Regions from separate parts of the Streptomyces sp. AM25 genome, predicted to be linked through region 1. Evidence: riboswitches for the same ligand, from Rfam matches in the RefSeq annotation. Region 1 holds a riboswitch; the other holds the start of a gene.
The links. Region 1 has a riboswitch for cobalamin ahead of mmsA (CoA-acylating methylmalonate-semialdehyde dehydrogenase). Riboswitches for the same ligand answer to the same signal wherever they lie in the genome.
Positions count from the first base shown of each region.

Region 1 (4,365 bases):
TCTGCGCGCCGCCGAGGGAGCAGGCGGCGATGCCGAGCCGGCCGCCGTTGAGGCCGTTCATGGCGATGCGGAAGCCGTCGCCCTCGGCGCCCAGGCGGCGGTCGGCCGGGATGCGGACGCCGTCGAGGATCACCTGGCGGGTGGGCTGGGCGTTCCAGCCCATCTTCTTCTCGTCGGGGCCGAAGGACAGGCCCGCGTCGTCGTGCCGTACGACGAAGGCCGAGATGCCGCGCGGCCCGGCCTCGCCGGTGCGGGCCATCACGAGGTAGAGGTCCGACGTTCCCGCGCCGGAGATGAACTGCTTGACGCCGGTGAGGACATAGTGGTCGCCCTTGTGCTCGGCACGGGTGCGCAGCGCGGAGGCGTCCGAGCCGGCGCCGGGTTCGGTGAGGCAGTAGCTGCCCAGGGACTCCATGGAGCAGAGTGCGGGAAGCCAGCGGACGCGCTGGTTCTGGTCGCCGTAGCGGTCGATCATCCACGCGACCATGTTGTGGATCGACAGATAGCCGGCGATGGACGGGCAGCCGGTGGCCAGCGCTTCGAAGACGACGACTCCGTCGGAGCGGATCAGGCCGGAGCCCCCGGAGTCCTCGCGGACGTAGATGCCGCCGAGGCCGAGCTGGGCTCCTTTGCGCAGGGTGTCGACGGGGAAGTGCTTGGCCCGGTCCCAGGCGACGGCATGCGGGGCGAGGTGTTCCTGGGCGAAGTCCAGGGCCGTCTCGGCAAGGGCGAGTTGGTCCTCGGAGAGCAGGGTGTCAGTCATCGCCGTCATCCCATCGTGGGGAGGGTGAAGCTCGCGCCCTCCTTGACCCCGGAGGGCCAGCGCGAGGTGACGGTCTTGGTGCGGGTGAAGAAGCGGATGGCGTCGGGGCCGTGCTGGTTGAGGTCGCCGAAGCCGGAGCGCTTCCAGCCGCCGAAGGTGTGGTAGGCGACCGGCACCGGGATCGGTACGTTGACGCCGACCATGCCGGTGTTCACCCGGCGGGTGAAGTCCCGGGCGGTGTCCCCGTCGCGGGTGAAGATGGCCACGCCGTTGCCGTACGGGTGCTCGCTCGGCAGGCGCACGGCCTCCTCGTAGTCGGCCGCGCGGACGATGCAGAGCACCGGGCCGAAGATCTCCTCCCGGTAGATCCGCATGCTTGTGGTGACGCGGTCGAAGAGGGACGCCCCGGCGAAGAACCCGTTCTCGTGGCCGGGCAGAACGAATCCGCGTCCGTCGACGACGAGTTCGGCGCCCTCCGTGGTGCCGATGTCCACATAGCGGCGTACGCGGTCGACCGCATCGCGGCTCACCAGCGGGCCGAAGTCGGCCTCCGGGTCGTCGGAGCGGCCGATGCGCAGCGTGCCGATGCGTTCCTTGAGCTTGGTGACCAGGGCGTTCGCCGTCTCCTCGCCGACGGGCACGGCGACCGAGATGGCCATACAGCGCTCGCCCGCGGAGCCGTAGCCCGCGCCGATCAGGGCGTCCACGGCCTGGTCGAGGTCGGCGTCCGGCATCACGATCATGTGGTTCTTGGCGCCGCCGAAGCACTGGGCACGCTTGCCGTGCGCGGCGGCGGTGGCGTAGAGGTGCGCGGCGATCGGGGTGGATCCGACGAAGCCGACGGCTTGGACGCGGGGGTCCTCCAGCAGCGTGTCGACCGCTTCCTTGCCGCCGTTGACGACGTTGAGCACCCCCGGCGGCAACCCCGCCTCCAGGAAGAGCTCCGCGAGGCGCAGCGGTACGGACGGGTTGCGCTCGGACGGCTTGAGGACGAAGGCGTTGCCGCAGGCGATCGCGGGTGCCGCCTTCCACAGCGGGATCATCGCGGGGAAGTTGAACGGAGTGATGCCCGCTGTGACGCCCAGGGGCGTGCGCAGTGAGTGGACGTCGATGCCGGTGCCCGCGTTGTCGGTGAATTCGCCTTTGAGCAGGTGCGGGATGCCGGCGGCGAACTCGACGACTTCGAGACCGCGTTGGACGTCGCCATGTGCATCGGCGATGGTCTTGCCGTGCTCGTCGGACAACAGCCGGGCCAGGGCGTCCCGTTCGCCTTCGACGATCTGGAGGAACTTCAGCAGGACCCTGGCGCGGCGCTGTGGATTCCATTCGCCCCACTCCGCCTGTGCCGATGCCGCGTCGGTGATCGCGGCCGTGGTCTCCTCGCGCCCGGCCAGGGGCACCTTGGCCTGCACCGTGCCGGTGTTGGGGTCGTGGACATCGCCGAAGAGCCCCGATATCCCGGGTGCGCGCTTGCCGCCGAAGAAATGGGTGAGTTCGTGGATCATGAACAACCTGCTCCCGTAGGTGGGATCCGGGGACGGCACGGCAGGCCGACGGCGGCACCGGGTGAGGTGCGCCGCGAGGGCAGCCGTGGGACGCGAAGGCGGGAGAGCCGTAGGAGCGTTACGGATGCGCGGTCGTTTCCGCGTCGTGCTCCGCCGGATCACCGGGGTCGTGGGTGCGGACCGGTGCCATGCGTGTCTGCTCCATCCTCGTGGACAACACGGAACATCCCGCGGCCGGTATCCTGACTCCCGGATCACCGCGTGCCGCCCGCCTTCCCGACGCATCGCGTCAGTGGCGTGCTCTCGACGGCACACTCCCCGGTCACAGTGGCGGGACCGTGCCGGATTCACACCGGCTTCCCTGCACCGCGGGCCTTGGTCACGAACATATAGTTGGACGTCCTAGTAAGTCCACCCCTCAAGCGCCTTGTCCGGGGGCGCGCCCAGTGGGTTCGCCGCGCCACGGAGAGGGCCGCACGGTGTGCTGGGTCGCCTTCACCCGGACCGAGATGCAAAACATGCCGGGCGCACGGGCCCGGCGCGGTCACAGGCTGCTGCTCTCCACCTGATACGGCACATACGTGCGCCGGTCCGGGTCGATGGCCAGCCGGCCGCCGGCCGGTGGCCGGGCCCGCTGTGCGCAGTTGCGCCGTTCGCAGATCCGGCAGCCCAGGCCGATCGGTGTCGCTGCGCGGGGGTCGTCCAGGGCGATGCCCTCGGCGTAGACGAGCCGGTGCGCGTGCCGCAGTTCGCAGCCGAGCGCGACGGCGAAGTCGGCACGCGGGGCATGGTGGCCGAAGCCACCCCGGGTGATGGTCCGTGCGATCCAGAAGTACCGCTTGCCGTCGGGCATTTCGGCGACCTGGGTCAGTATCCGCCCGGGTGCGGAGAACGCCTCGTACACCGTCCAGAGCGGGCAGGTGCCGCCGAGGCGGGAGAAGTGGAAGTCGGTCGCCGACTGCCGTTTGGAGATGTTGCCGGCCCGGTCGACCCGCACGAACGAGAACGGCACTCCCCGGTGACCGGTGCGTTGCAGCGTGCTCAGACGGTGACAGACGGTCTCGAAGCCGACGCCGAAGCGTGCGGACAACAGCTCGATGTCGTACCGCACCTCCTCGGCCGCGGTGTGGAAGACCGAGTACGGCATGAGCAGGGCGCCCGCGAAGTAGTTCGCCAAGCCGATGCGGGTCAGCGCCGCCGACTCCGGTGAGGACATGTCGGCGGCGTCGGCGAGTCGGCCGAGCAGCGGTGCGTGCTCCAGCAGGGCCAGCTGCGTGGCGAGTTGGAAGGCACGCTGACCGTCGCTGAGCCAGGGGGACAGGAACAGCAGTCCGGTGGCGGGATCGAAGTGCCGGGCGTCGGCCGAACGGCCCGGCGCAGCCTGGACCACCCGGACCCCGTGGCATTCGGCGAGGCGCGCGGTGAGCGGATCGGCGGTCCGGCCCGGCCGCAGTTCCATGGCGGTGGCCGTCTGTTCGGCCGCGGTGTCCAGCGGTCCGAAGTGGTTGTGGTGGGCGTAGAAGAAGTCCCGCACCTCGTCGTGCGGCTCCGCGGGCGGCAGCGGGACGCCCGTCCCGGGTGCAGCGAGGGCGGCGGCCTGTTCGGCGGTGTCGCGGTAGCGGCGGTGCAGCGCGACCAGGGCCCGGGCCACCTCCGGTTGGTCGCGGGCGGCCTCGGAGATCTCCTCGGCGGGGAGCGACACCCCGCACGCCTCGTCGGCGAGTGCGGTGCGCAGGTCGGCGGCGAGCCGGTGCTCGTCCGCCTCCGAGAAGAACTCCGCGTCGACGCCGAAGACTTCCGCGATCCGCAGCAGCACCGGGGCGGTCAGCGGGCGCTGGTTCTGTTCGATCTGGTTGGCGTAGCTGGTGGAGATGCCGAGCGCGCGGGCCAGGTCGACCTGGTTCATGCCTCGTTCGCGACGCAGCCGGCGCAGTCTGGCGTGGGCGTAGACCTTGCGGTCGGCCGGTCGCCGGGCCATGGCGCACCTCCTCGTCGCGAGCCGTCGGGCAACGGTACCGGAGGGCCGGGAAGTTGCGAACCCGGCATCCGCAGCATTCGCAGTCTTCGCAGATTCGCAGCTCCGTGCTGTACGGATTC
Region 1 covers NZ_JBKIWN010000005.1:187,952-192,316, reverse strand. The annotation lists gene ACLHRZ_RS08360 (acyl-CoA dehydrogenase family protein) at 1-772, opposite strand, end outside; gene mmsA (CoA-acylating methylmalonate-semialdehyde dehydrogenase) at 769-2,268, opposite strand; cobalamin riboswitch at 2,484-2,654, opposite strand; gene ACLHRZ_RS08350 (short-chain fatty acyl-CoA regulator family protein) at 2,813-4,246, opposite strand.

Region 2 (4,365 bases), on a different contig from region 1:
CACCGGGAAAGGCTCCGGGCATGACACACGCCGTCCTGCACGCCCTCTCGCTCACCGGCTCCATGACGTGGGAGATCACCTGGGCGCTGATCCTGGGCTTCGCCCTGTCCGCCGTCGTCCAGGCGGTGGTGCGCCGCTCCGCCGTCGTCTCCGCGCTGGGCGACGACCGCCCCCGCACTCTCGCCCTCGCCGCGGGCCTGGGTGCCGCCTCGTCGTCCTGCTCCTACGCGGCGGTGGCGCTGGCGCGTTCGCTGTTCCGCAAGGGTGCGCATTTCACCGCGGCCATGGCGTTCGAGATCGCCTCGACGAACCTGGTCGTCGAACTCGGCATCATTCTGGCCCTGTTGCTGGGCTGGCCGTTCACGGTGGCCGAATTCACCGGCGGCCCCGTGATGATCGCGGTACTGGCACTGCTCTTCCGCGCATTCCTCCGCGAGAACCTGCTGCGCGGGGCGCGGGAACAGGCGGGGCGGAGCCTGGCGGGCTCGATGGAGGGCCATGCGGCCATGGACATGTCCGTGCAGCGAGAAGGTACTCTCCTGCAACGGCTGCTGTCGCCGGAGGGGTTCACCTCCACCGCGCACGTCTTCGTGATGGAATGGGCGGCCGTTCTGCGGGACCTGGTCATCGGGCTGCTCATCGCGGGCGCCATCGCGGCCTGGGTCCCGGACGCCTTCTGGCGCGCCTTCTTCTTCGAAGGGCATCCGCTGGCGGCCGGATTGTGGGGCCCGGTCATCGGACCGGTGGTGGCGATGGCCTCGTTCGTCTGCTCGATCGGGAACGTGCCGCTGGCGGTGGTGCTGTGGAAGGGGGGCATCAGTTTCGGCGGTGTGGTGTCGTTCATCTTCGCGGACCTGCTGATCCTGCCGATCCTGAACATCTACCGGAAGTACTACGGCGGCAGAATGGCGGCGTTCCTGCTGGCCACGTTCTTCGTGGCGATGGTGACGGCGGGGTACGCGGTGGAGTGGGTGTTCGGCCTGCTGGGCATCGTGCCCGGGCGCGGGGCGGCGAAGGTTCCGATGGCGGGGATCTCCTGGAATTACACGACCTGGCTCAACGTGGCTTTCCTGGGGCTCGCGTCGGTGCTGGTGGTGCGGTTCTTCCGGACGGGCGGGAGGGAGATGCTGCGGATGATGGGCGGCGACCCGGGGGCGTAGGAGGGGGTACGTTCCCCCGGATGCACCGGTGCGGGCCTCTGCACGCGGTGAACGTCCCACGGCCCCGCCCGTGGTGCGCGACGAGGCCACGGGACGCGGCCGTTCAACTCGTCGCAGCCGTCCGGGCTTCGGCGTCCGGCTGCCGCTCTGCAGTCGCCCGGGGCAGCAGCAGGCGCTCCGCGAGGTGCCCGAAGAGCAGCCCGAAGCCGGTCCAGAGGGTGCACTGGATGGCGAGGGCCGCCAGGCGGAACTGCCACAGCACGGTGGCCGGGAAATCCGACGGCACCTCGTTGACATCCGGCAGGAAGGCGTACGCCAGGCCGATTACGAGGACAAAGGCCGCCGAAGCCACCACGGTGGCGTACCAGTTGCCCAGGCGCGGGGCCAGCCTTCTCCCGAGGATGACGGCGGCGATGCCCAGCAGGACGCTGAGCGCCATCATCAGGAAGTACAGCGTGGTCCGTTTCCCGATGGTGTCCGGCTCGCCGACGGACGGCGGGTTGGCCGGGTACTTGAGGAACGGCACCACGTAGACGGCCATCAGGGCCCCGGCGGACACCAGAGCGGCCGTGGCCCGCGGGCCGAACCTGCCGATGCGGCCCAGGGCCACGCAGAACGCCAGGGCGGCGATGCCGCCGATCGCCACGCCGTAGACGAGGACTCCGGTGGCCAGGCCTGCCGTCGACTGCAGGCTCCGGCTGACCAGTTCGTCGCCGTGTTCGTGGGTGTGGGCCTGCTCGAAGGCGATGGCCGCGTCCACGTGCGGCTCGCCCATCAGATACGCCACCACGAGCGCGAGGACCCCGGCGGCGAGCCCGGCGAGCATGCCTCTGACGAGCAACGCCCGTACGGATACGGGATTCACGAGACGTCCCCCTGCCCTCGTCAGTGGCAGGGGAAGCCGAGCAGGTGGCGTCCGTCGTGCACCCACTCGTGCACGCCGGCGCCGGAGAAGACCGAGGTGGCGCCCTGTTCGGCGCCGACGAAGTACAGCAGGATCAGCATCAGGATGCCGAAGAAGACCGCCCACGGGGCAAGGGTCTTCAGGGATATGGGGGTGACCACCGGTGCAGCGGCGGAGTGTGCCATGACGAAACCTCCTGGGGAAACACGCGTCCCGTCTCACGGGTCCGGACGACGAGGTGCGGGTCTGACTCCCTTGCCCTGACCGCGGTTTCGCGGACAATGACCGGATACAGTGGCGCGACCGTGCCGGATTCCCACCGGCTTCCGTTCCCCCGTCGTCATGTCCACGTGACCGTACCGCGTGCTGGCCGGTCTGCCTACGGCGTACGGCATACTCGCGCCCGTCCCTGCCCCGAGTCGGGAGAACCCAGCATGACTGTGCGCGTGATGTTCGTGTCACCGGCGGCCAACCCCGCCCTGCGGAACGCCCGGTTCGACGACGGTGCATCCCTGGACGCCACCGGGCTGCAGCAGGCCCGCGCGGCAGTGGCCGCGCTGCCCGCTGCCGACCGGCACCTGTACGCCCCGGCGGCACGCTGCCGCGAGACGGCCGCCGCTCTCGGCCTGGACGCGGAGCCGGCAACGGACCTGCGCGACCTGGACGTCGGGACGTGGGCGGGCCGGACGCTGGGCGAGGTGGCCGCCTCCGCCCCCCACGACGTGGCCGCCTGGCTGTCGGACCCCGCCGCGGCTCCCCATGGCGGCGAGTCGGCGGCGGCGCTCACCGCGCGGATCGGCGCCTGGCTCGACGGCCGGGGCGGCGAGAGCGGCCGGGTCCTCGCCGTCGCCGAACCCGCCGTGATCCGGGCGGCCGTCGTGCACGCGCTCGGCCTGCCGCCGGCCGTCTTCTGGCGGCTCGACGTCCACCCGCTGTCCCTGACCACCCTCAGCGGCCGCGCCGGGCGCTGGAACCTGCACTGCGGACGGCCCCTGCACCCGGCCTGACCGGCAGCAACAGCCCCCGCGGCGCTCGCCGCAGGGGCTGCCTGTCGCTCCTCACTTCACTTCACGACAACCGTGCCGTGCATGTACGGGTGGAACGTGCAGTAATAGCTGAACGTACCGGCCGAGTTGAACTTGAAGTTGTAGGTACCGCCATTGCGGAGCGTCGGCGAGTTCAGACCGCCCGAGCCGGTCACCGTGTGCGGTGCCGAGTCGTTGTTGGTCCAGGTCACCGTGGTGCCCTTGGTGACGGTGAGCGTCGACGGCGAGTACGCGAAGCCGGCGATCGTCACGTGATTGGCGCCCGCCGCCGGTGCGTTCGCCGTCATGGGGGTCGCAGGTACCGTGGCCATGCCCATGGAGGGGGCCATGACCGGGGCCATCGCGACCATGCCGTGCCGGTGTCCGTGGGCATGTTCACCGTGCCCATGGCCACCACCGCACCACCCGCCCACGGCGGGGACCGCAGCGGCGGTGCCGGCAGCCAACAGCAAGGCAGCAACGCGGCGTCTGCGCTTGCGCGTTGGAGTGTCTGCGGGAGTCATGATGTCGACCCAATCGAAATCTAGTGCGGGTCCACGCGCGTCCCGCAGGATGCGGGTCGCGCATCCAGACACGAACCACGCTACTCCGCATCCCGAGCGCCGCCACTCGGGTGTCGGCGGGTCATTCCGGTCCCTCCCGCCGCACCGCCAGGATCGCCATGTCGTCGTCCCGCGGCCCCCCGGTCCACCGCTCCACGTCGGCGACCAGCGCGTCGACGGCCTCCCCCGGCCCGCCGAACGGGCCGAGCCCCGCCAGGCGCGCCGCCGGGTCGTAGAACACCCCGGCGGTGTCCCTCGCCTCCGTCACCCCGTCCGTCACCAGCAGCAGCGTGTCGCCGGCCCGGAACGTCCAGGAGTCGGGGCCCGGGCGGGGGACGCCCAGCGGGCTCATGCCCAGGGGGAGGCCGACGTCGTGCGGGGCCAGCGGGCGGACCGCGGCGCCGGTGCCAGGGCAGAGGTAGGCGGCCGGGTGGCCGCAGTTGAGGAGGGAGAGCCTGTCGCCGTCCTGGGTGAACTCGCCCAGCAGGGCCGTGATGAAGCCCTCCATGCGCAGTTCCTCGCTGCGGTCCTCGACCTCCCGCAGGATCGCCTGTTCGAGGCGGTCGGCGAGGCCGGCCAGGTCGGGGGCGGTGGCGGCGGCCTCCCGGAAGGCGCCCAGGAGGAGGGCCACCGCGCCGACCGCGCTCATCCCCTTGCCGCGTACGTCCGCGATGAGCACCCGGGTGCCGAACGGCGAGCGCTGCACCGCGTAC
Region 2 covers NZ_JBKIWN010000018.1:48,220-52,584, reverse strand. The annotation lists gene ACLHRZ_RS24590 (permease) at 21-1,160, shown strand; gene ACLHRZ_RS24585 (CbtA family protein) at 1,264-2,025, opposite strand; gene ACLHRZ_RS24580 (CbtB domain-containing protein) at 2,046-2,249, opposite strand; cobalamin riboswitch at 2,251-2,438, opposite strand; gene ACLHRZ_RS24575 (histidine phosphatase family protein) at 2,499-3,071, shown strand; gene ACLHRZ_RS24570 (cupredoxin domain-containing protein) at 3,128-3,460, opposite strand; gene ACLHRZ_RS24565 (PP2C family protein-serine/threonine phosphatase) at 3,735-4,365, opposite strand, start outside.
Region 2: it holds a riboswitch for cobalamin, as region 1 does, so the genes downstream of both, ACLHRZ_RS24580 (CbtB domain-containing protein) here and mmsA (CoA-acylating methylmalonate-semialdehyde dehydrogenase) in region 1, are expected to answer to the same signal.